DNA from 3 places in the Streptomyces sp. NPDC055632 genome. Region 3 is predicted to be linked to each of the others. Evidence: predicted binding sites of a transcription regulator. Region 3 holds the regulator's gene; each other region holds the start of a gene.

The links. Region 3 encodes HrcA, which represses chaperone genes, less so after heat shock. Its sites were predicted from a motif close to TTNGCACTCNGNNNNNCNGAGTGCNAA; they were not measured.
Region 1: a site for HrcA is predicted at 2,487-2,513, ahead of groES (co-chaperone GroES). Genes of this name have one in related genera too.
Region 2: a site for HrcA is predicted at 3,545-3,571, ahead of groL (chaperonin GroEL). Genes of this name have one in related genera too.

What each region holds. Positions count from the first base shown of each region.
Region 1 covers NZ_JBSHHY010000003.1:89,905-97,803, reverse strand. Annotated here, with positions in the region: gene ACWGSR_RS05720 (ester cyclase) at 1-194, shown strand, start outside; gene groL (chaperonin GroEL) at 298-1,926, opposite strand; gene groES (co-chaperone GroES) at 2,033-2,341, opposite strand; gene ACWGSR_RS05705 (polysaccharide deacetylase family protein) at 2,894-3,820, opposite strand; gene ACWGSR_RS05700 (THUMP-like domain-containing protein) at 4,014-5,210, shown strand; gene ACWGSR_RS05695 (hypothetical protein) at 5,143-5,814, opposite strand; gene ACWGSR_RS05690 (polysaccharide deacetylase family protein) at 5,855-6,700, opposite strand; gene ACWGSR_RS05685 (hypothetical protein) at 6,779-7,024, opposite strand; gene tsaD (tRNA (adenosine(37)-N6)-threonylcarbamoyltransferase complex transferase subunit TsaD) at 7,036-7,899, opposite strand, start outside.
Region 2 covers NZ_JBSHHY010000015.1:4,721-12,619, forward strand. Annotated here, with positions in the region: gene ACWGSR_RS20020 (FG-GAP repeat domain-containing protein) at 1-390, opposite strand, end outside; gene ACWGSR_RS20025 (class I SAM-dependent methyltransferase) at 883-1,629, shown strand; gene groL (chaperonin GroEL) at 1,750-3,378, opposite strand; gene ACWGSR_RS20035 (cold-shock protein) at 3,740-3,943, opposite strand; gene ACWGSR_RS20040 (MoaD/ThiS family protein) at 4,355-4,633, opposite strand; gene thrC (threonine synthase) at 4,738-6,048, opposite strand; SAM riboswitch class I at 6,042-6,186, opposite strand; gene ACWGSR_RS20050 (glucosyl-3-phosphoglycerate synthase) at 6,337-7,278, shown strand; gene ACWGSR_RS20055 (hypothetical protein) at 7,317-7,586, shown strand; gene ACWGSR_RS20060 (alpha,alpha-trehalose-phosphate synthase (UDP-forming)) at 7,697-7,899, shown strand, end outside.
Region 3 covers NZ_JBSHHY010000007.1:47,411-55,309, reverse strand. Annotated here, with positions in the region: gene ACWGSR_RS12350 (hypothetical protein) at 1-106, shown strand, start outside; gene ACWGSR_RS12345 (16S rRNA (uracil(1498)-N(3))-methyltransferase) at 300-1,043, opposite strand; gene ACWGSR_RS12340 (nitronate monooxygenase) at 1,040-2,122, opposite strand; gene dnaJ (molecular chaperone DnaJ) at 2,330-3,466, opposite strand; gene hrcA (heat-inducible transcriptional repressor HrcA) at 3,467-4,486, opposite strand; gene ACWGSR_RS12325 (MBL fold metallo-hydrolase) at 4,634-5,362, shown strand; gene ACWGSR_RS12320 (DUF3097 domain-containing protein) at 5,481-6,284, shown strand; gene hemW (radical SAM family heme chaperone HemW) at 6,300-7,532, opposite strand; gene ACWGSR_RS12310 (AMP-dependent synthetase/ligase) at 7,622-7,899, opposite strand, start outside.

The sequences.
Region 1 (7,899 bases), on a different contig from region 3:
ACCGCGTCTGCACCCGCTGGACCTGCGACGCCACCCACACCGGCGACTTCATGGGCCTCCAGCCCACCGGCATCGACGTCCGGATGACCGGGACGCTGATCCAGCGGTTCCGGGAGGACGGCAAGGTCGTCGAGGACTGGTGGCAGTACGACATGCTCGGGCTGATGGAGCGGCTCGGAGCGGTGGAGGAGTAAGGGGTAGGGGGAACGCCGAGGAGCGGTCGAGGAGCGAGGAGAAACGCCGAGGCCCGGTGCCCCCGCGACGGGGGCACCGGGCCTCGGTGCTCAGCTACCGGCCTCAGTGCGAGTGGCCGTGACCGTGGCCGTGGCCGTGGTCCGCCGGCTCCTCTTCCTTCTTCTCCACCACGAGGGTCTCGGTGGTGAGGAGGAGGGAGGCGATCGAGGCGGCGTTCTCCAGGGCGGAGCGCGTCACCTTCACCGGGTCGATGACGCCGGCCTTGACCAGGTCGCCGTACTCGCCGGTCGCGGCGTTGAAGCCCTGGCCCTTGTCGAGCTCCGCCACCTTCGAGGTGATGACGTAGCCCTCGAGACCGGCGTTCTCGGCGATCCAGCGCAGCGGCTCGACGGCGGCGCGGCGGACGACCGCGACACCCGTGGCCTCGTCGCCGGTCTTGTCGAGGTTGCCCTCCAGGACCTTGACGGCGTGGACGAGCGCGGAGCCACCACCGGAGACGATGCCCTCCTCGACCGCGGCGCGGGTCGCGGAGATGGCGTCCTCCAGACGGTGCTTCTTCTCCTTCAGCTCCACCTCGGTGGCGGCGCCGACCTTGATCACGCACACGCCGCCGGCCAGCTTCGCGAGGCGCTCCTGGAGCTTCTCGCGGTCCCAGTCGGAGTCCGTGGACTCGATCTCGGCCTTGATCTGGTTGACGCGGCCCTGCACCTCGGACGAGTCGCCGCCACCGTCGACGATGGTGGTGTCGTCCTTGGTGATGGTGACGCGGCGGGCGGTGCCGAGCACGTCCAGGCCGGCCTGGTCGAGCTTGAGGCCGACCTCCTCGGCGATGACGGTCGCACCGGTGAGGGTGGCGATGTCGCCGAGCATGGCCTTGCGGCGGTCGCCGAAGCCGGGGGCCTTGACGGCCACGGCGTTGAAGGTGCCGCGGATCTTGTTCACGACCAGGGTCGACAGGGCCTCGCCCTCGACGTCCTCGGCGATGATCAGGAGCGGCTTGCCGGCGCCGGCCTGGATGACCTTCTCCAGGATGGGCAGCAGGTCCTGGATCGAGGAGATCTTGCCCTGGTTGATCAGGATGTACGGGTCGTCGAGGACGGCCTCCATGCGCTCCTGGTCGGTCACCATGTACGGGGACAGGTAGCCCTTGTCGAAGGCCATGCCCTCGGTGAAGTCGAGCTCCAGGCCGAAGGTGTTGGACTCCTCGACGGTGATGACGCCGTCCTTGCCGACCTTGTCCATCGCCTCGGCGATGAGCTCGCCGACCTGCTGGTCCTGCGCGGAGAGCGCGGCGACGGCAGCGATGTCGGACTTGTCCTCGATCGGGCGCGCGGTGGCGAGGAGCTCCTCGGACACGGCCTTGACGGCGGCGTCGATGCCCTTCTTCAGGGCGGCCGGGGAGGCGCCGGCGGCGACGTTGCGCAGACCCTCGCGGACCAGGGCCTGGGCGAGCACGGTGGCGGTGGTGGTGCCGTCACCCGCGATGTCGTTGGTCTTGGTCGCCACCTCCTTCACCAGCTGGGCGCCGAGGTTCTCGTACGGGTCCTCGATCTCGACCTCGCGGGCGATCGTGACACCGTCGTTGGTGATGGTGGGGGCGCCGAACTTCTTGTCGATGACGACGTTGCGGCCCTTGGGGCCGATCGTCACCTTCACCGTGTCGGCAAGCTTGTTGACGCCGCGCTCAAGGGCGCGACGGGCGTCCTCGTCGAACTTCAGGATCTTCGCCATGGGAGCGGTTCAGCCCTCTCGGAATTCTGGTGGAACGAACGGCGCCCCGGGGCGCCCAGGAATGGGGCCTCGGGGCGCAGCTCAAAGCCTTCTGGCCTGGGGTGACTTACTTCTCGACGATCGCGAGCACGTCGCGGGCCGAGAGGACGAGGTACTCCTCGCCGTTGTACTTCACCTCGGTGCCGCCGTACTTGCTGTAGAGCACGACGTCGCCGGTCTTGACGTCGAGCGGCAGGCGCTCGCCGTTCTCGAAGCGGCCCGGGCCCACGGCCAGGACGACGCCCTCCTGGGGCTTCTCCTTGGCGGTGTCCGGGATGACCAGGCCAGAGGCGGTGGTCTGCTCGGCGTCGAGCGGCTGGACCACGATGCGGTCCTCGAGCGGCTTGATGGCAACCTTGGAGCTGGTGGTCGTCACGATCCGACCTCCCCCTTCGGAGATCACGGGGTTGACTGTCTGAGGTGGCGAACCAGGTGGATCCGTCGTCGCGGGTGCCGGACCTGCCCGTCGCTGTGTTGGCACTCTCCGGTGGGGAGTGCCAGAGCCGAGACTATGACCGCGATTAGCACTCGGTCAAGCGGAGTGCCAATTCATCGCTCCGTGGCGTGACCGGGGGCGCGGTTGTACGGGGTTCCGGGGCCTTCCGGCAGCGTCTCCCTTCCCGGTCCGCGGTCCGTACGCCCGCCCGTTCGACCGGCCTTCCCTCCACCGTGGCCCGTCCGACCCGCTCCCGTTCGGCCGGCCCTCCCTCCACCGTGCCCCGTCCGACCCGCTCCCGCTCCCCCGTCGCCCTTTCCGCCGGTGGCGCCGACGCCCGGGACCCCACCCCCTCCGCAGCCCTCCGGCCGAGCCGTTCGATCGAGTCGACCGGGTCGGCCGAGGAGGCGCAGCCGGCGAGGGCCGGGAGGACGAGCAGCGTTCCGGCCAGGGCCAGGGCGGCGGCCCGCCGCCGCCCGCGCCTCCCGGGTCTCACACGTAGTCCTCGAGCTTCGCGACCGCGTAGCCCTTGGCCGTGATCACGTTCATCACATGGCGGACCATGTCGGCCATGCTGCCCTTCCAGTCCTCCTCGCCCCGGAAGTGGGTGAGGACGATGTCGCCGGGGTGCAGGTCCCGATCCCACTCGCGCCACTCCATGCGGTCGGGGAAGGCCTCGGCGGCCCACAGCGGGACGGCCTTGACGCCGCAGGACTTGGCCGCGCGCAGGGTGTCGTCGTTGTAGTTGCCGTACGGCGGGCGGAAGAGTTCGGGCCGCTTGCCGTACTTCTTCTCGATGACGTCCTGCATGCCGCAGATCTCGCGCTCCTGCCGGCTGTACGAGAGTCCGGGCAGGTAGCGGTGGTTCAGGGTGTGGTTGTGGAGGGCGACCCCGCCCTTCTGCGACTTCTGCATCCGGGAGAAGTAGGCGTAGTCGTCGCTGACGACGTAGTCGCTGAGGAAGGCGCTGTACGGGATCTTCAGCTCGTCCATCATCCGCAGCAGCTCGGGGTCCTTCTCCGAGCCGTCGTCGATCGTCAGGAAGACGACCTTCTCCTTGGTCGGCACGGTGGTGAAGACGGGCGGCATGCCCTCGCTCTTCGTCTCGAAGCCCTTGCGGGTGGTGATCCTCGGCTTCACGGCGGGCGGGGCCGGCGCTTCGAGCGGGGGCTTGGCGAGGCCCCACTTCTTGGCGGCGAGCGCGCGGGCGGCCTTCCGGACGCGCAGCTCCTCGGCCTTCCGGACCTGCGGTTCGGGCGCGGCGGCGCCCTGCTTCGGGGCCTGCTGGCCGGAGGCGGGGGAAGGCGGTGCGGCGCGGTCCGGGCCGGCGCCGGAGCAGGCCGCGGCGGCGGAGGCGAGGGCGGCGACGACGAGCGCCGCCCCGGACGCCCGACGGGAGCGGTGCACGCCTTTTCTCATCTTCTGTTCCTTTTGTCGTACAAGCTGCATGGCGCCGCATCCTGTCAGCGCGGCGGCTCCTTCCGGCCGCGACACCGCCGTACCCGGCCCACCGTCCCCCGGCCGGCCCACAGCTCCCCGGAGGTCGGGACAGGGCCCAGAACCGGGGGGCCGGGACAGGGGCCAGGACCGGGGGACCGGGACAGGGGCCAGAATGGGACGGGTGACCGACCTCGCCTCCTTCGCCGCCCTGCTCGCCCCCGAGGGGCAGACGCTCCTCGCCGCCCTGCGCGACTACGACCCCGCCCGGGAGCTGGCGGTCGCCTCCCGGCTGCGCCGCGACCATCCCGCCGAGCTGGTCACGGCGGCGCTCGGCCAGGCGCGGCTGCGGCAGCGGGCGGTGGCGAAGTTCGGCGCGGAGGACGCGTACCGGATGTACTTCACGCCGAACGGCGTCGAGCAGTCGACCCGGGCCTCGGTCGGCGCGTACCGGGCCGGCCGGATGAAGGCGCTGGGCGTCGGCAGCGTGGCGGACCTGTGCTCCGGGATCGGCGGCGACGCGATCGCCCTGGCCCGCGCCGGGATCTCCGTCCTCGCCGTCGACCGCGACCCGCTGACCGCCGAGGCGGTCCGCGCCAACGCCGAGGCGCTCGGCCTGTCCGGCCTGATCGAGGTGCGGTGCGCGGACGTGACGGAGATCGACACGAGCCCGTACGACGCGGTGTTCGTGGACCCGGCGCGGCGTGGCGGCCGGGGCAGGATCTTCGACCCGGAGGCGTACTCGCCGCCGCTGTCCTGGGCGGCCGAGGCGGCCCGGAAGGCCCCGCACGCGGCCCTGAAGGTGGCGCCGGGCATTCCGCACGAGGCCGTTCCGGCGGAGGCCGAGGCCGAGTGGATCTCGGACGGCGGGGACGTGAAGGAGGCCGTGCTGTGGTTCGGTACGGAGCCGGGCGCGCGCCGGGCCACGCTGCTGCCCTCCGGCGCGACCCTCGCCGGGCGCGGACTGCCCGACCCGGCGGTCCGGCCGGTCGGACGCTATCTGTACGAGCCGGACGGCGCGGTGATCCGCGCGCACCTGGTGGCGGAGGCGGCCGAGGAGCTGGACGGCGGTCTGATCGACGAGACGATCGCGTACGTGACCTCGGACGTCCTGGCCCCCACCCCGTACGCCGCCGCGTACGAGATCACCGACGAACTCCCCTTCAACCTGAAGAGGTTGAAGGCGCTGCTGCGGGAGCGGGAGGTCGGCACCCTGACCGTGAAGAAGCGGGGCTCGGCGGTCGAACCGGAGGAGATCCGGCGCAAGGTGAAGCCGAAGGGCCCGAACGCGGCGACGGTGCTGCTCACTCGGGTCGCGGGTGCTCCGACGATGCTGATCGGCCGTCCCGCCCGGCCGGCCGGGGAGCGGTGAGCCGCACCGCGAACCGGTAGTGGCCGACGGCCTTCAGCAGGCCGGTGAGGCCCGTGGTCCAGAGGATCAGGGCGACGCCCATGCCGTAGGCGACGAGGCCGTAGCCGCCGTTGTCCCGGGTGGTGCCCGCCGGGACGGCGAAGCCCGCCCAGAGCCCGGCCGCGCACATCACGAAGGACAGCACCAGCCAGCAGGCGCTCAGGGCGGGGGCGCGCAGCCGGGCGTCGGTCGGGCCGTGCCGGTCGAGGGCCGCCCACTGGACGAGGCGTTCCCGGAGGATCCGGTCGCGCCGCAGCCCGCGCACGGTCAGCCACACCCCGGGGGCCAGCACCCCGATGCCGAGCCCCGCCGCGAAGAGCACGATGAACACGCTGATCACGTCGAGGGGATCGCCGAGCGAGACGAGCAGCACCCCGATCAGCCCCCATCCCAGCTGGAGCAGCCCGAACGCCACCAGGAACATCGCGAGCCGCCCGGGGCCGAGCAGCCGCCGCCCCAACTCGCCCAGCGCCCGCGCCCGGTCGGCGATCCGCGCGTCCCGGTCGGGCCAGCTCCGGATCTCGGCGGGCGGAGGCGGCGGGGGCAGCGGGGCGCGCATGGACATGCCCAACACTCTAGGGGTGCCGCCCGAGGGGCCCTCGCCCTCAGACGTAGTCCTCCAGCCGGGCCACCGTGAAGCCCTGCTCCTGGATGCGGCGGAGCATCGTGGCCGTCATCTCGGTCATCGTGCGGCCCTTGAGCTCGGACGGGCCGCGGAAGTGGGCGAGGACGATGTCGCCGGGGTGGAGCTTCCGGTCGCCGCGCTGGTACTGCATGTTCTGGATCTGCATGGACTCGCGCCACAGCACGATCGCGTCCACCCCGCAGGTCCCGGCCGCCGTGCGCGTGGCCTCGTTCCAGTTGCCGTACGGCGGGCGGAAGAGGCGCGGGGCCGTGCCGTACCGCTGCTTCAGCTTCTCCTGCTGGCCGCAGATCTCCCGGCGCTGGGCCTCCGGGGAGAGGGTGCGCAGGTTGGGGTGGGTGAGGGTGTGGTTGGCGACGCCGTGGCCCTGGGCGACGAGCGGGGAGAAGTAGGCGTAGTCGGTGCGGATGGCGGAGTCGGTCAGGAACATGGTGAAGGGGACCTTGAGCTCCTTCATCATCGTGACGAACTCGGGGTCCTTCTCCGCCCCGTCGTCGATCGTGAGGAAGACGATCTTCTCGTCGGTGGGGACGTCGCTGATCACCGGCACCGGCTCACCGGCCCTGCGGACCACCGGCTTCACCGCCGGCGGCGCGGGCGGGGCCGCGAAGGGCTTCAGGCCCCACTTGCGGTACGCGGCGGCCTCCGCCGGAGCGCCCGGGGCCCCGGTCCCGGCGGTGGGCCGGGGCGCGGACGACGTCGGCGGGGCCGGGGTGGGCGCGGGGGCGGCGGGGCGCTCCGCCGTGCAGCCGGTCACCAGGAGGGCCGCGGCGGTCAGCGCCGCCCGGAGCGCGATCGTCTTCTTCACGCGCCGGGAGATGCCCGTACGCCCCGAAAGGTTGCCCGACGGCCGCACGTGTGACCGATCGGACATCCGTCCGTACGGCTACTCGACCGCCTCGAACCGCCAGCGGTGGACCGGCCGGGTGATCAGCTCCGCGTCCGGCTCGGGCAGCTCCGGCAGCTCCGCGTCGAACGCCTCCGCCTCCCACCAGGTGAGGACGAGGACCCGGTCCTGGGGCGCGCGGAAGACCTCCCGGCGCTCCGGCTCGTACGCGAGGACCCGGGACCGTTCCCGGGCCCACTCCAGGAGCTCGGGGCCCCGGCCCCGCGCGGCCCGCGCCTCCCACATGAGGGTGAGCCTCACGAGTACAGGTTCTCCTTGCTGACCTCGTGCACGTGATCGTGGTCGTGGGAGTGGCCGTGCGCGTGGGCGCCCGGCACGTGCGGGTCCGTCACCGGCAGCGAGGAGTCCGCCGACAGCTCCAGGTCGGAGGCGGCCCGGCCCCGGGAGACCATCTCGGAGCCGAGGGCCGCGACCATCGCGCCGTTGTCCGTGCACAGGCCCGGCCGGGGCACCCGCAGCCGGATCCCGGCGCGCTCGCAGCGCTCCTGGGCGAGGGCGCGCAGCCGCGAGTTCGCGGCCACGCCGCCGCCGATCATCAGGTGGTCGACGCCCTCGTCCTTGCAGGCCCGGACGGCCTTGCGGGTGAGCACGTCCACGACCGCCTCCTGGAAGGACGCGGCCACGTCCCGCACCGGCACCTCCTCGCCGGCCGCCCTCTTCGCCTCGATCCAGCGGGCCACGGCGGTCTTGAGCCCGGAGAAGGAGAAGTCGTACGCCGGGTCCTTGGCGCCGCTCAGGCCGCGCGGGAAGGCGATGGCCTTCGGGTCGCCCTCCCTGGCGAGCCGGTCGATGACCGGTCCGCCGGGGAAGCCGAGGTCGAGCACGCGGGCGATCTTGTCGAAGGCCTCGCCGGCCGCGTCGTCGATGGTGGCGCCCATCGGCCGCACGTCGGAGGTGATGTCGGTGGAGAGCAGCAGCGAGGAGTGCCCGCCGGAGACCAGGAGGGCCATCGTCGGCTCGGGCAGCCTGCCGTGCTCCAGCTGGTCGACGCAGATGTGCGAGGCCAGGTGGTTGACGCCGTAGAGCGGCTTGCCGAGGGCGTAGGCGTACGCCTTGGCCGCCGAGACGCCGACGAGCAGCGCGCCCGCGAGGCCGGGTCC
Region 2 (7,899 bases), on a different contig from region 3:
GTGGCCGGCGGGGAGTTCGCGGGTGAGGGTGGCGCCGGTCGTCCAGTCGTGGACGGTGGCCGTGCCCGTGTCGTGGTGGGAGCTGAAGCACCCGAACCTGTCGCCCTGGAAGACGATCAGGCCGAGCGAGTCGCAGAGGTCGCGGGGAGCGGCGGTCCCTCCGCCCGCGAGGCCCTGCCAGCGCAGCTTCTCCAGGGCCGGGTCGTAGGTCTGCAGGCCGGTCCCCGCGCCGAAGAGGCGCTGGACCGGCGGGACGGCGCTGGGCGGCGCGTCGATCGCCACTTCGTACGGGGAGTCGGGCGCGGCCGTCGCGGCGGGCGCCGTGACGGTCAGGCCGGTGATTCCCAGCGCCGCGCTCAGCGCGAGCGCGACGGCTCTTCGGACGGACAAACGGGTCCCCTCGTACGGCCGGGACGGCACGTGCCGTGCGGCGTGATGTCGGATGCGACAGGGGAGGCGGGAACGGCAGGGCGCGTACGGATACAGGTGTTGTACGGATACAGGTGTTGTACGGATACGGGTGTGTGTCCGCGTCCGCGTACGGGTACGCGCGCGTGCCGGAGCCGGGAGCCGGCCCGATGCCCCCCATCTGCCGGCAGCCGGATCGTACAGGCGTGCGGGACCGGGACGCCACAGGAAAGATCGCGCCTCCGGCACCGGGAACGGAAACCCTCCCGGGCGCGCTCCGGAAAGGCCCCTTCCCGGAGCGCGGGACGGGCTTCCGGGGACCGCGCCGCCCCTCGCGCCCCGCAGGGTCCCGGCATGCGGGACGGCCCGCACAGCAGCCGTACGAAGCTCCCACCCACCCCCTCAACACCCTTGCTGACCTGGGGCTTTGGTGTTTCGACCACTAAACTGGGGCACCTCGGAGGGGAGTTCTTCATGGATACCGCCCATCGCCATGTCCGTACGATCGACGACGTCATGACCCTGCTCGACGACCTGTTCCCGCCCGCCGCCGACCGGTGGTCGGCGGGTGGCTCCGGCTGGTGGGACGGGTTCTACGCCGACCGGGACAGGTCGGTGCCGTTCTTCGTCGCGAAGCCGGACGAGAGCCTGGTGTCGTACGCCCGGCGGGGGTTGCTCCCGGGCGGCGGGGGCCGGGTCCTGGACCTCGGCTGCGGGCCCGGCCGCAACGCCCTGTACCTCGCCTCGCTCGGGTACGAGGTCGACGCCGTCGACCTGTCCCCCACCGCGATCCGGTGGGCGGAGGAGCGGGCCCGCGAGGCGGGTGCGGAGGGCGTGCGGTTCGTGTGCGGCGACGCCTTCGCGCCGGGCGTCCTGGACGGGCCGTACGACCTCGTGCACGACTCCGGCTGCTTCCACCACCTGCCCCCGCACCGCCGCGTCGGCCACCTCGCGCTCCTCGACCGGGTCCTCGTGCCCGGCGGGCGCTTCTCCCTGACCGCGTTCGCCGCCGGGGAGGGCGGCATGGGGTCCGAGCTGCCGGACGCCGACTTCTACCGGCGGGGACGGCTCGACGGCGGCCTCGCCTACACCGACGACTCCCTGCGCGCGGTCTTCGCGGACCTGGAGGAGGTCGAACTGCGCCGCATGCGCGACGAGCCCGCCGACTCGGCCGCCTTCGGCGAGCCCTTCCTCTGGGCGGGCCTCTTCAGGAAGGCGTGAGCGGGCCCGCGGGGGAGGAACCCGGACAACGCCCGAGGGCGGCACCCCCTGGTGGGGGTGCCGCCCTCGTTCGCGTTCAGCGATGAACCGCCGATCCCGGGATCAGGAGATCCCCGAGGATCAGAAGTCCATGTCACCGCCCGGCATGCCGCCGCCGGCCGGCGCGGCGGCCTTCTCCGGCTTGTCGGCGATGACGGCCTCGGTGGTGAGGAACAGCGCGGCGATCGACGCGGCGTTCTGCAGCGCGGAGCGCGTGACCTTCGCCGGGTCGATGATGCCCTCGGCGATGAGGTCGACGTACTCGTTGGTCGCGGCGTTCAGGCCGTGGCCGACGGGCAGGTTGCGGACCTTCTCCGCCACGACGCCGCCCTCGAGGCCGGCGTTGACGGCGATCTGCTTCAGCGGGGCCTCCAGGGCCAGCTTCACGATCGCGGCACCGGTGGCCTCGTCGCCGGAGAGGTCGGCCTCCAGCTTCTCGAAGACGGTCGACGCCTGGAGCAGGGCCACGCCGCCACCGGCGACGATGCCCTCCTCGACGGCCGCCTTCGCGTTGCGGACGGCGTCCTCGATGCGGTGCTTGCGCTCCTTGAGCTCGACCTCGGTCGCGGCACCGGCCTTGATGACGGCCACGCCGCCGGCCAGCTTCGCCAGGCGCTCCTGGAGCTTCTCGCGGTCGTAGTCCGAGTCGCTGTTCTCGATCTCGGCACGGATCTGGTTCACGCGACCGGCGACCTGCTCGCTGTCACCGGCACCGTCGACGATGGTGGTCTCGTCCTTGGTGATGACGACCTTGCGGGCGCGGCCGAGCAGGTCGAGGCCCGCGTTCTCCAGCTTGAGGCCGACCTCCTCGGAGATGACCGTGCCGCCGGTGAGGATGGCGATGTCGTTCAGCATGGCCTTGCGGCGGTCGCCGAAGCCCGGGGCCTTGACCGCGACGGACTTGAAGGTGCCGCGGATCTTGTTGACGACCAGGGTCGACAGGGCCTCGCCCTCGACGTCCTCGGCGATGATCAGCAGCGGCTTGCCCGACTGCATGACCTTCTCCAGGAGCGGGAGGAGGTCCTTCACGGAGGAGATCTTGGAGTTGACGATCAGGAGGTAGGGGTCGTCGAGCGACGCCTCCATGCGCTCCATGTCGGTGGCGAAGTACGCCGAGATGTAGCCCTTGTCGAAGCGCATGCCCTCGGTGAGCTCCAGCTCCAGACCGAAGGTCTGGGACTCCTCGACGGTGATGACGCCTTCCTTGCCGACCTTGTCCATCGCCTCGGCGATGAGCTCGCCGATCTGGGTGTCGGCGGCGGAGATGGAGGCCGTGGAGGCGATCTGCTCCTTGGTCTCGACATCCTTCGCCTGCTCGAGCAGGGCGCCGGAGACGGCCTCGACGGCCTTCTCGATGCCGCGCTTGAGGGCCATCGGGTTGGCACCGGCGGCGACGTTGCGGAGGCCCTCGCGGACGAGCGCCTGGGCGAGGACGGTGGCGGTGGTCGTGCCGTCGCCGGCGACGTCGTCCGTCTTCTTGGCGACTTCCTTGACCAGCTCGGCGCCGATCTTCTCGTACGGGTCCTCGAGCTCGATCTCCTTGGCGATGGAGACACCATCGTTGGTGATCGTGGGGGCGCCCCACTTCTTCTCGAGGACGACGTTGCGGCCCTTGGGGCCGAGGGTGACCTTGACGGCGTCAGCGAGCTGGTTCATGCCGCGCTCGAGACCGCGCCGGGCCTCCTCGTCGAACGCGATGATCTTGGCCATGTGAAGTGGTCCTCCCGGACATGGGGTGGATAACGCTCCAGGACCGCGCCGACGCCCGCGACGGACGGCCTCCGCGTGTCCGTGTGGTTCCTTGCCCCACCCGGCCGGCGGCCTCGTCTGCCCGATCCTCGTAGCACTCTCACCTGCCGAGTGCTAACGCCAATGATTAGCACTCGACCTAGGAGAGTGCAAGCGACTCTCGGGTTTCGGGAAGGGGGCACTGGGCTCCGGGGGGCGGGAGGGGCGCCCGGGAGCGGCGACCGACGAGGCCCCGGCGCCCGGCGAACGCGCGAGGGGCCCGCGTCCCCTCAGGGATGCGGGCCCCTCGACGGCGTTGCGTCGGTGGCCGATCGCGCCGCGCTCAGACGGCGAGCTTGACCATGTCCGCCTGCGGACCCTTCTGGCCCTGCGAGATCTCGAACTCGACTCGCTGTCCCTCTTCGAGGCTGCGGTAGCCATCCATCTGGATCGCGCTGTAGTGGACGAAAACATCCGCACCACCGTCGACCGCGATGAAGCCGTAGCCCTTCTCCGCGTTGAACCACTTGACGGTGCCCTGAGCCATGCCTAACTCCCCTATTACTGGCCCTTGCGCGGGGCCGCACTTCACGAACCCCGGGTCAGACCCTGCGCCGGAACGCGTCGACCGCGGCTGAATGTATCTGTCCAACTGCCCTCTGCAACAGGCCATTCGGATGGCAATTCTGGGCAGCGCGGAAAGGAGAATTGGGGAGGTTCCCTTGAATCGCGGGGCAAGTCGGGCCCGGCAAAGCGCGCAGAAGGTGCACAACGCGCACACAGTTTGGCTGCTTCTTGTCAGGTCGAGGCGCGTTCTCATATGCGCCCGGCATGAGCAGCGGCGGGGACTTCCCCAACTCTACCGCGCTCAACCATGCAGAATTGCCCCTTCCGCTTATGGACGCGGAAGGGGCAATTCAATAAAACGGGACAGGAAGAGCGGTGCTCCCCCCTCGGCTCAGCAGCCGCCGGCGACCGCCGGGATGATCGAGACGCCCGAACCGGCCGGGGTGGCCGTCTCCAGGCCCTGCTCGAAGCGCACGTCGTCGTCGTTCACGTAGACGTTCACGAAGCGGCGCAGCTTGCCCTGGTCGTCCAGGACGCGGGCGGCGATGCCCGTGTGGTTCTTCTCCAGGTCCGCGATGACCTCGGCGAGGGTCGCGCCCTCGGCCTGGACCTCAGACTGCCCGCCGGTGTAGGTGCGGAGGATGGTGGGGATGCGGACGTTCACGGCCATGACTTACGTAACCTTTCGGGGAACCGAGGACCGGGACCTGAGGGGACCGGCGGGCGCTGAGGGAGTCAGCGGGCGCTGAAGGAGTCAGCGGACGGCTGAGGGGATCAGCGGGCCAGTCCCGCGTCGCGGAACGCGTCCAGGCTCGGTCGGATGGTGGCGGTCGCCTGAGAGGTGTCGGCCACCGCGTCCAGGGTCTTGAGCCCGTCGCCGGTGTTGAGGACGACGGTGGTGAGCTCCGGGTCGATGAGGCCGTTCTCCACCAGCTTGCGCGTGACGCCGACGGTCACGCCGCCCGCGGTCTCGGCGAAGATCCCCTCGGTGCGCGCGAGCAGCTTGATCGCGTCCACGACCTGCTCGTCGTTCACGTCCTCCACGGCGCCGCCGGTGCGGCGGGCGATGTCGAGGACGTACGGGCCGTCGGCCGGGTTGCCGATGGCGAGCGACTTGGCGATCGTGTTCGGCTTCTGGGGCCGTACGACGTCGTGCCCGGCCTTGAAGGCGGCGGACACCGGGGAGCAGCCCTCGGCCTGGGCGCCGAAGATCTTGTACGGCTTGTCCTCGACGAGGCCCAGCTTGACGAGCTCCTGGAGGCCCTTGTCGATCTTGGTGAGCTGGGAGCCGGAGGCGATCGGGATGACGAGCTGGTCCGGGATGACCCAGCCGAGCTGCTCGCAGATCTCGTACGCGAGCGTCTTGGAGCCCTCGCCGTAGTACGGGCGCAGGTTGACGTTCACGAAGCCCCAGCCCTCGCCGAGCGGGTCGCCGATGAGCTCCGAGCAGAAGCGGTTGACGTCGTCGTAGTTGCCCTCGATGGCGACGAGGTCACCGCCGTAGACGCCGGCCATGACGACCTTGCCCTGCTCCAGGTCGTGCGGGATGAACACGCAGGAGCGGAAGCCGGCGCGGGCGGCGGCGGCGCCGACGGCGCCGGCCAGGTTGCCGGTGGAGGAGCAGGAGAGGGTGGTGAAGCCGAAGGCGCGGGCGGCCTCGATGGCCTGGGCGACGACCCGGTCCTTGAAGGAGTGGGTCGGGTTCCCGGAGTCGTCCTTGACGAAGAGCTTCCCGGGGGCGACGCCGATCTCGCGGGCGAGGTTGTCGGCCTTGACGAGCGGGGTCCAGCCGGGGTTCAGGTTCGGCTTCTCGGCGACGTCGGCGGGGACGGGCAGGAGGGGGGCGTAGCGCCAGATGCTGGCGGGGCCGGCCTCGATGCGCTTCCGCAGCTCCTCGGGGTCGCCGGCGGGGAGGTCGTACGCGACTTCGAGCGGTCCGAAACAGAGTTCGCAGGCGAAGATCGGGCCGAGTGCGAAGACTTCACCGCATTCGCGACAGGAGAGCCCGGACGCGGGACCGAGGTCGACGGTGATGGCGGGTGCGACGGTCTGTACAGCCATGGAGGCGAGGCCCTTTCTCCTCATCTTTCCCATGACGAATTTTTCGCCATGAGACGGATTTGGCACCTTCCCTAGCCGGGGACCTCGCTGGATGACGAGTGACCGACTGGAGGGTTGCCGGGGCTTCAACGGGCCGTTTCCCTCTGCCCCTCTGGATGAGCGGTATTCGATTGTGGGGAGGGCCGGGACTTTCGTTCCTGCGCTCCGACGCGTACGCCACCCCGATGTGCGCGGGGTCGCTGCGTTGTTCAAGACTGTAACCGAAGGCCCGGGCGCTTGGACGGCCCGTCCGAACCGCGAGATGGAGATCACGTGCTGGAAGAGGTGGAGCGCTGGCTGTCCCGGCGGTCCTGGTCCGTGGCGGACCGGCCGCTGGAGCGGATCCTCGCCGCCAAGCGTGCGACGACGGTCAGCGTGGTGCTGCCGGCGCTGAACGAGGAGGCGACCGTCGGGGACATCGTGGGCGTGATCCGGCGCGAGCTGATGTCGGAGGCGGTGCCGCTCGTCGACGAGCTGGTGGTCCTCGACTCGGGCTCCACGGACCGCACGGCGGAGGTCGCGGCGGCGGCCGGGGCGCGGGTGGTGGCGCGCGACGACGTACTCCCCCGGATACCGGCCGTGCCCGGCAAGGGCGAGGTCCTGTGGCGGTCACTGATGGTGACGAGCGGGGACGTCGTGTGCTTCGTGGACGCGGATCTGCGGGACTTCTCCGCGGACTTCGTGACGGGGATCGTGGGCCCGCTCCTGACCGACCCGGACGTGGACCTCGTCAAGGCGATGTACGACCGCCCGCTGGACGGCACTCCTGGTCAGGGCGGCCGGGTGACGGAGCTGGTGGCGCGCCCGCTGCTCAATCTGCACTGGCCGCGGCTGGCCGGCTTCGTGCAGCCGCTCGGCGGCGAGTACGCGGCCCGCCGCTCGCTCCTGGAGCGGCTGCCCTTCCCGGTCGGTTACGGAGTGGAGCTGGGGCTGCTCGTGGACGCGCTGCACACGGTGGGCCTGGACGGGCTCGCGCAGGTGGACGTGGGCGTCCGCAAGCACCGGCACCAGGACGGGCACGCGCTCGGCCGGATGGCGGCGGCGATCTACCGGACGGCGCAGCTGAGGCTATCGCGGGGGCACATGGTGCGGCCGTGGCTGACCCAGTTCGAGCGGGGCGAGCGGGGCTTCGAGCCGCGGACGTACGCGGTGGACACGGAGGAGCGGCCGCCGATGGCGGAGATCGCGGAGTACGCGCGGCGCCGCGTGGCGTAACGCGACCTTATGATCCGTTTTACATACATTCACTTCCCATGGATTCCATGGGCTTCGGACGACGTGCGGGCAGGGCGCTGGCGGTGGCGGTCCTGACGGCGGTGGCGTGGGCGCCCGCGACGGCGGGCGCGGCCCCGCCGCCGCCGGTCCACGCGTCCCCGGCGCCGGGCGCGCCGGGGAAGGCGACCACCCCGCCCCACCCCCGGGGGAACGAGGAACGCCTCTGGCTGCTCGGCGGCCTGGTGACGGCCCTTGCGGCGACGGGCCTGGTGGCGAGGGCGGCCCTGCGCGACCGCCCCGACCTCTGAACTCCTGGCCCCGCGAGGCCGCCGCCGCTCCCCCGTAACCCTGGGTGGCCGGATCCCCCCGTCTTGTATACGTACGTTTGAGCGTTTACGGGACGGGCTAGGTTCGCCACATGGCTACTGTGCTCGTGGCATCCAACCGGGGACCCGTCTCGTACGTACTGGGCGAGGACGGCTCGCTCGACGCCCGCAGGGGCGGCGGCGGCCTGGTCTCCGGCCTGAGCGCCGTCTCCTCGCAGGACAGCGTGTGGGTGTGCGCGGCCCTCGGCGAGGGCGACCGGGAGGCGGTCCGGCGCGGGGTCGGGGAGCCCGGCGT
Region 3 (7,899 bases):
GGTCGCCCGGGATCTCGTCCCGACCGCGAACGGGGCGCGGGAGGAGGACGGCTGGCCGCTCTTCGACGAGCTGACGGCGGACGCGCCTCGGTCTTCGGGGTCCTAGGGGGTGTCTCGCCGATCGGGCCGGATCGGGGAGCGGCGTCCGGTGCATGGGGTCTCCCCAGGCCCGCAAGGGCCCGGGGGAAGCATCGCAAGGCGCCGGAGCGCCTTCATAGCTCCGCTATGAGGGTGTTTCGGCAACGCGGCGAGGTGCGGTGCCGGACGCCGCGAGCCCGGCCTGATCGGCGAGACACCCCCTAGCTCCAGCGGCCCGTGCGCCCCAGGACCAGGGCCGTCGCCGCCGTGCCCGCCGTGGAGGTGCGCAGCACGCTGCGGCCCAGCCGGTACGGCTTCGCCCCGGCCGCCTCGAAGGCGGTCAGCTCCTCCGGGGAGACCCCGCCCTCGGGCCCGACGACCAGGACGACCGAGCCCTTCGCGGGAAGGTCGGCGGTGGCGAGCGCGCCGCTGGGGTGGTCGCGGTCCTCGTGCAGGACGGCCGCGAAGTCGGCGCCGGCGAGGAGGGCGGCGACCTGCTTGGTCGTCATGGGGTCGGCGACCTCGGGGAAGCGGGTGCGGCGCGACTGCTTGCCGGCCTCGCGCGCGGTGGACCGCCACTTGGCGAGCGCCTTGAGGCCCCGGTCGCCCTTCCACTGGGTGATGCAGCGGGAGGCGGCCCACGGCACGATCGCGTCCACGCCGGTCTCCGTCATGGTCTCGACGGCCAGCTCGCCCCGGTCGCCCTTGGGCAGCGCCTGGACGACGGTGATCCGGGGCTCCTCCTCGGGGTCCTCGTGGACCTCGGCGACCCGCACGGTGAGCTGGTCCCTGCCCTCGGCGGCGAGCACCTCGCAGGCGGCCCAGCGGCCCCGGCCGTCGACGAGGACGAGCTCCTCGCCCTCCCGCAGCCGCTTCACGGAGACGGCGTGCCGCCCCTCGGGGCCGTCCAGGAGGAAGCTCCCGGCGCCGGGGACGGCGTCGACGACGAAGACGGGTGCGGTCACGAAGTGCTCCTGGGGTCCTGTTCCGAGAGGGCGGTGTCGAGTTCGGCGGCGAGGACCCCGACCAGCTGCCCGGCGGGAAGTTCGCGGGCGAGGCGGTGGCCCTGGCCGGCCCAGAGGGCCATGCCCTGGGCGTCGCCGGCGGTGGCGGCGGCCTTGCGCAGCGGGGCGGTGAGGTGGTGGACCTCGGGGTAGGCGGCGGGGGCGTACGGGCCGTGCTCGCGCATGAAGCGGTTGACGAGGCCGCGCGCCGGGCGCCCGGAGAAGGCCCGGGTGAGGGCGGTCCGGGTGAACAGCGGGTCGGTCAGGGCCCGCTTGTGCAGCGGGTGCGCGCCCGACTCGGGGCAGCCGAGGAAGGCGGTGCCGAGCTGGGCGGCGCCGGCCCCGGCGGCGAGGACGGCGGCGATCTGGGCGCCGCGCATGATCCCGCCGGCGGCGACGAGCGGGAGGCCGGTGCTCTCGCGGACCTGGGTGACGAGGGTGAGGAGGCCGGTGCCGGGCGTGCCGTCCTCGTCCGGGTCGTCGCGGTGCGTCCCCTGGTGCCCGCCCGCCTCCACGCCCTGGACGCAGACGGCGTCGGCCCCGGCGCGCTCGGCGGCGAGGGCCTCCTCGGCGGAGGTGACGGTGACGATCGTGTACGTGCGGACGCGGGCGAAGGAGGCGAGGACGTCGGGCGCGGGACAGCCGAAGGTGAAGGAGACGACGGGGACCGGGTCCTCCAGGAGGATGGCCAGCTTGGCGTCGTAGGCGTCGTCGCGGGAGTCGTCGGCCTCGCCGAGCGGGGTCCGGTACCAGTCGGCCTCTCCGGCGAGCTGGTGGCGGTAGACCTCGACGGCGGCGGGGTCGGCGGGCCGTCCGGTCTGCGGCATGAAGAGGTTGACGCCGAAGGGGCGCCCGGTGAGCCCGCGTACCTGCTTGATCTCCTGGTAGAGGCCGCCGGCCGTCTTGTAGCCGCCGGCCAGGAAGCCGAGCGCGCCGGCCTCGCAGACGGCTCCGACGAGTTCGGGGCAGGAGGCGCCACCCGCCATGGGGGCCTGCACGATCGGGAACCGAGAGAGATCGTTCAGTGCGGTGGTGGACATATGGGCATCGTGTCATGCCGCGGGGAGCGACATGGAAAGGGGCGGTATCCATAGATGGACACCGCCCCTCCCCATGTTCAGGGCTGTATGTGGCAGGCCGGGCCTACCGCCCGTTGAACGCGTCCTTCAGCCGCGAGAACAGCCCCTGCTGACCGGGCTGACTGTGCTGCCCCGGGGGGGGCGACCCCCGGACCCCCGGCAGAGCGCCTACCGCCCGTTGAACGCGTCCTTCAAGCGCGAGAACAGCCCCTGCTGACCGGGCTGGAACTGGCCGGTCGGCCGTTCCTCGCCGCGCAGCTTGGCGAGCTCGCGCAGGAGGCGCTCCTGCTCGGCGTCGAGCTTGCCCGGGGTCTGGACCTCGACGTGCACGATCAGGTCGCCCCGGCCGTTGCCGCGCAGGTGGGTGACGCCACGGCCGTGCAGCGGGATCGACTGGCCGGACTGGGTGCCCGGGCGGACGTCGATCTCCTCGATGCCGTCGAGGGTCTGCAACTGCACCTTGGTGCCGAGCGCGGCCGCCGTCATCGGGAGGGTGACCGTGCAGTGCAGGTCGTCGCCGCGCCGCTGGAACGTCTCGTGCGGGGTCTCGTGGATCTCGACGTACAGGTCGCCGGCGGGGCCGCCGCCGGGGCCGACCTCGCCCTCGCCCGCGAGCTGGATGCGGGTGCCGTTGTCGACGCCGGCCGGGATCTTGACCGTGAGGGTGCGGCGGGAGCGGACCCGGCCGTCGCCCGCGCACTCGGGGCACGGGGTCGGGACGACGGTGCCGAAGCCCTGGCACTGCGGGCAGGGCCGGGAGGTCATGACCTGGCCCAGGAAGGACCGGGTGACCTGGGAGACCTCGCCCCGGCCACGGCACATGTCACAGGTCTGCGCGGAGGTGCCGGGCGCGGCGCCCTCGCCGGAGCAGGTCGTGCAGACGACCGCCGTGTCGACCTGGATGTCCTTGGTGGTGCCGAAGGCCGCCTCGTTGAGGTCGATCTCCAGGCGGATCATGGCGTCCTGGCCCCGGCGGGTGCGCGAGCGCGGGCCGCGCTGCGAGGCCGTGCCGAAGAAGGCGTCCATGATGTCGGAGAAGTTGCCGAAGCCGCCCGCGCCGAAGCCGCCCGCGCCGCCTCCGCCGGAGGCCGAGAGCGGGTCGCCGCCGAGGTCGTATACCTGCTTCTTCTGCGGGTCCGAGAGGACCTCGTAGGCGGCGTTGATCTCCTTGAAGCGTTCCTGCGTCTTCGGATCGGGATTGACGTCCGGGTGCAGCTCGCGCGCGAGCCTCCGGAACGCCTTCTTGATCTCGTCCTGGGAAGCGTCGCGGCGCACGCCGAGTACGGCGTAGTAGTCCGTGGCCACTTACGACTCCGCCAGGATCTGTCCGACGTAACGTGCCACTGCGCGTACCGCTCCCATCGTTCCGGGGTAGTCCATGCGGGTCGGTCCGACCACGCCGAGTTTGGCGACTGCCTCGCCGCCCGAACCGTAGCCGACCGAGACGACGGACGTGGAGCTCAGCCCCTCGTGGGCGTTCTCGTGCCCGATCCGTACGGTCATGCCCGATTCCTTGGCCTCGCCGAGCAGCTTGAGGAGGACGACCTGCTCCTCCAGAGCCTCCAGGACGGGCCTGATCATCAGGGGGAAGTCGTGTCCGAAGCGGGTGAGGTTGGCGGTGCCGCCGATCATCAGCCGCTCCTCGTGCTCCTCCACGAGGGTTTCGAGGAGGGTCGCGAGCACGGTCGAGACCGTGGCGCGGTCCTCGGCCTCCTCGAAGGACTCGGGGAGGTCCTGCACCAGCTGCGGCACGTCGGCGAACCGGCGGCCGACGACCCGGCTGTTGAGCCGGGCCCGCAGGTCGGCGAGGGAGGTCTCGCCGAAGGGCGCGGGGCAGTCCACGACCCGCTGCTCGACCCGGCCGGTGTCCGTGATGAGGACGAGCATCAGGCGGGCCGGGGCCAGCGAGAGCAGTTCCACGTGCCGGACGGTCGAACGGGTCAGCGAGGGGTACTGGACGACGGCGACCTGCCGGGTGAGCTGCGCGAGCAGCCGGACTGTGCGGCCGACGACGTCGTCCAGGTCGACCGCGCCGTCGAGGAAGTTGTGGATGGCCCGCCGCTCGGGCGTCGACAGCGGCTTGACCCCCGCGAGCCGGTCGACGAACAGGCGGTAGCCCTTGTCCGTCGGAATGCGGCCGGCGCTGGTGTGCGGCTGGGCGATGTAGCCCTCGTCCTCGAGCACGGCCATGTCGTTGCGCACGGTGGCGGGCGACACGCCGAGCTTGTGGCGCTCCGTGAGCGCCTTGGAGCCGACGGGCTCCTCCGTCCCGACATAGTCCTGGACGATGGCGCGCAGCACTTCGAGTCTGCGTTCGCTGAGCATCGTGCGCACCTCCAGCTGTCGTCGGTCGATCCGGTTGCTCCGCTTTTGGCACTCGCCCTGTCCGAGTGCCAACGATCCCGGGCCAGTGTACGGCGGCACACATCGCTCCTGGCAAGGAGGCGACGCCCCACCGGTTAGCGTCGGTGCATGGACGTCGACTGGGAAGCACGGGGATGGGAACGGCTCGCGGACGGGGTGGGCCGGCGCCGGCTGCCCGTCTGGGACGCCACGGTGGGGCTCGTCGTGGGCGAACGGGCGGTGCTGCTGTACGACACGGGGTCGTCCCTCGCGGAGGGCGCGGAGCTGCGGGCGGAGGTGGCGGAACTCACGGGCGGCCGGAGGGTGACGCACATCGCACTGAGCCATCCGCACTTCGACCACGTGTTCGGCACGGCGGCCTTCGCGGGCGCGGAGGTCTTCGGCGCGGTCGGCACGGAGGAGCTGCTCGCCCGGGAGCGGGACCGGGAGGAGCTGCGCACGGACGGGGTGAAGCACGGTCTCGACCCGGCGGCGGCCGCGGAGGCGGCGGACGTCCTCGTGGCCCCGCGGCACGTGGTCTCCGGCGAGTGGACGCTCGACCTGGGCGGCCGGCAGGTGCTCCTGGCGAACGTCGGCCCCGGGCACACGGGCCACGACCTGGCGCTCCTGGTGCCCGGTCCGCCGGAGGTGGTCTTCTGCGGGGACCTGGTGGAGGAGTCGGGCGAGCCGCAGGCGGGCCCGGACGCGATCCCGTCCCGCTGGCCGGACGCCCTGGACCGGCTCCTGTCGCTCGGCGGCGGGGACGCGGTGTACGTGCCGGGGCACGGGGCGGTGGTGGACGCCGCGTTCGTACGACGCCAGCGCGAGGAACTGGCGACGCGCTTCTCCGTCGCATAACGTCGCCCGAATGCGCGGCTACGACCCGGACTTGACGCCCCCCTGGCCGCATCTCCCGGGGGACGACCCCCGGACCCCGGCAGTGTCCCGACGCCACGCCCCGGACAGGATTGAGCCCATGCGCAGCTACAACCCGGATCTGACACCCCCCTGGAAGAAGTCGGCGCCCGTTCCTGAGGTCCCGGCCGACCGCGATCTCGTCGTGGAGGAGGTGGCGACGGGCTTCTGCGGGGCGGTGATCCGCTGCGAGGCGGGCACGGTGACCCTGGAGGACCGCTTCGGGAAGCACCGGGTCTTCCCGCTGGAACCGCGCGGCTTCCTCCTGGAGGGGAAGGCCGTGACCCTGGTCCGCCCCTCCCCCGCCGCCCCGGTGCGCCCGACTCGTACGGCCTCCGGCTCGGTCGCGGTGCCGGGCGCACGCGCGCGCGTGGCGCGGGCGGGCCGGATCTACGTCGAGGGCCGCCATGACGCGGAGCTGGTCGAGCGGGTCTGGGGCGACGACCTGCGGATCGAGGGCGTGGTCGTGGAGTACCTGGAGGGCGTCGACGACCTGCCGGCGATCGTCGCGGAGTTCGGCCCGGCGCCCGACGCGCGCCTCGGCGTCCTGGTGGACCACCTGGTCCCGGGCTCGAAGGAGTCCCGGATCGCGGCCCAGGTGACCTCCCCGGACGTCCTGGTCGTCGGCCACCCGTACATCGACGTCTGGGAGGCGGTGAAGCCGTCCTCGCTCGGCATCCCGGCCTGGCCGACGGTCCCGCGCGGCCAGGACTGGAAGACGGGCGTCTGCCGCGCCCTGGGCTGGCCGGACAACACGGGCGCGGCCTGGCAGCACATCCTGTCGAGGGTGACGTCGTACAAGGACCTGGAGCCGGCGCTCCTGGGCCGGGTCGAGGAGCTGATCGACTTCGTGACGGCGCCGTAGCCCCCGGGGGCCTCCCTAGTCCACCAGGTCCCGCACCACCGCGTCCGCGAGCAGCCGTCCCCGCAGGGTCAGGACCGCCCGCCCCGCCCCGTACGGGCCGGGGTCCAGGAGGCCGTCCTCCAGGGCCTTGCGGGAGGCGGCCAGGCCCGCGGGCTTGAGCAGGGCCAGCTCGACCCCCTCCCGGAGCCGCAGCTCCAGCAGGATCCGCTCCACCCGCCGGTCCTCCTCGGAGAGGAGCTCGCGGCCCGCGCCCGGCGTCCTCCCGGCCGCGAGGGCCGCCGCGTACGTGCCCGGGTGCTTCACGTTCCACCAGCGGACCCCGCCCACGTGGCTGTGCGCGCCCGGTCCGGCGCCCCACCAGTCGGCGCCGCGCCAGTACAGCTCGTTGTGGAGGCAGCGCCCGGCCTCCGAGGTGGCCCAGTTGGACACCTCGTACCACTCGAAGCCGGCCCCGGACAGCACCTCCTCGGTGATCAGGTACCGGTCGGCGTGCACGTCGTCGTCGGTCATCGGCACCTCGCCGCGCCGGATGCGGCGGGCCAGCTGGGTGCCCTCCTCGACGATCAGGGCGTAGGCGCTGACGTGGTCGGGCCCGGCGCCGATCGCCGCGTCGAGCGAGGCCCGCCAGTCGTCGTCGGACTCGCCGGGCGTGCCGTAGATCAGGTCGAGGTTGACGTGGTCGAACCCGGCGGCCCGCGCCTCGGCGACGCACGCCTCGGGGCGCCCGGGCGTGTGGGTGCGGTCGAGGACCTTCAGGACGTGCTGCCGGGCGCTCTGCATGCCGAAGGAGATCCGGTTGAAGCCGCCCTCGCGCAGCTCCGCCAGGTACGCCGGGTCCACCGACTCCGGGTTCGCCTCGGTCGTGACCTCGGCGTCGTCCGCGAGCCCGAACTCGTCGCGGATCGCCCCCAGCATCCGCACGAGGTCTCCGGCGGCGAGCAGCGTGGGCGTGCCGCCGCCGACGAAGACGGTCCGGACCGGCCGGGGGTCGTCGCCGAGGACCTTGCGGGCGAGCCGGACCTCCTCGACGACCTGCTCGGCGTAGTTGTCCCGGGAGGCGAGCACGCCCCCCGTGCCGCGCAGCTCGCTCGCCGTGTAGGTGTTGAAGTCGCAGTACCCGCAGCGCGTCGCGCAGTAGGGCACGTGCAGGTAGAACCCGAGCGGGCGCTCCCCGGCCCCTTCCAGCGCGTGCGGGGGCAGTGCCCCGTCCTCGGGAACGGTCTCACCATCGGGCAGTACGGAAGGCATGAGCCCATTGTCCCGTACTGCCCGGGGTGGGCCGACTGCCTGTGGACAACCGGCTCCCGTGCTGGTCGCCCCCGGTGCGGGGGCGCCGGTCAGGACTCGCGCGAGCCCGCGTACATCTCCTCGATGAGGTGCTTGTACTCGCGCTCCACGACCGGGCGCTTGAGCTTCAGGGACGGGGTCAGCTCGCCGTGCTCGATGTCGAGGTCGCGCGGCAGCAGGCGGAACTTCTTGATCGTCTGCCAGCGCTGGAGGCCCTCGTTGAGGCGGTCCACGTAGCCCTGGACCAGCTTCTCGGTCTGCGGGGCGGCGACGACCTCGGCGTACGACTTGCCCGCGAGGCCGTGCTCGGCGGCCCAGCCGAGGAGGG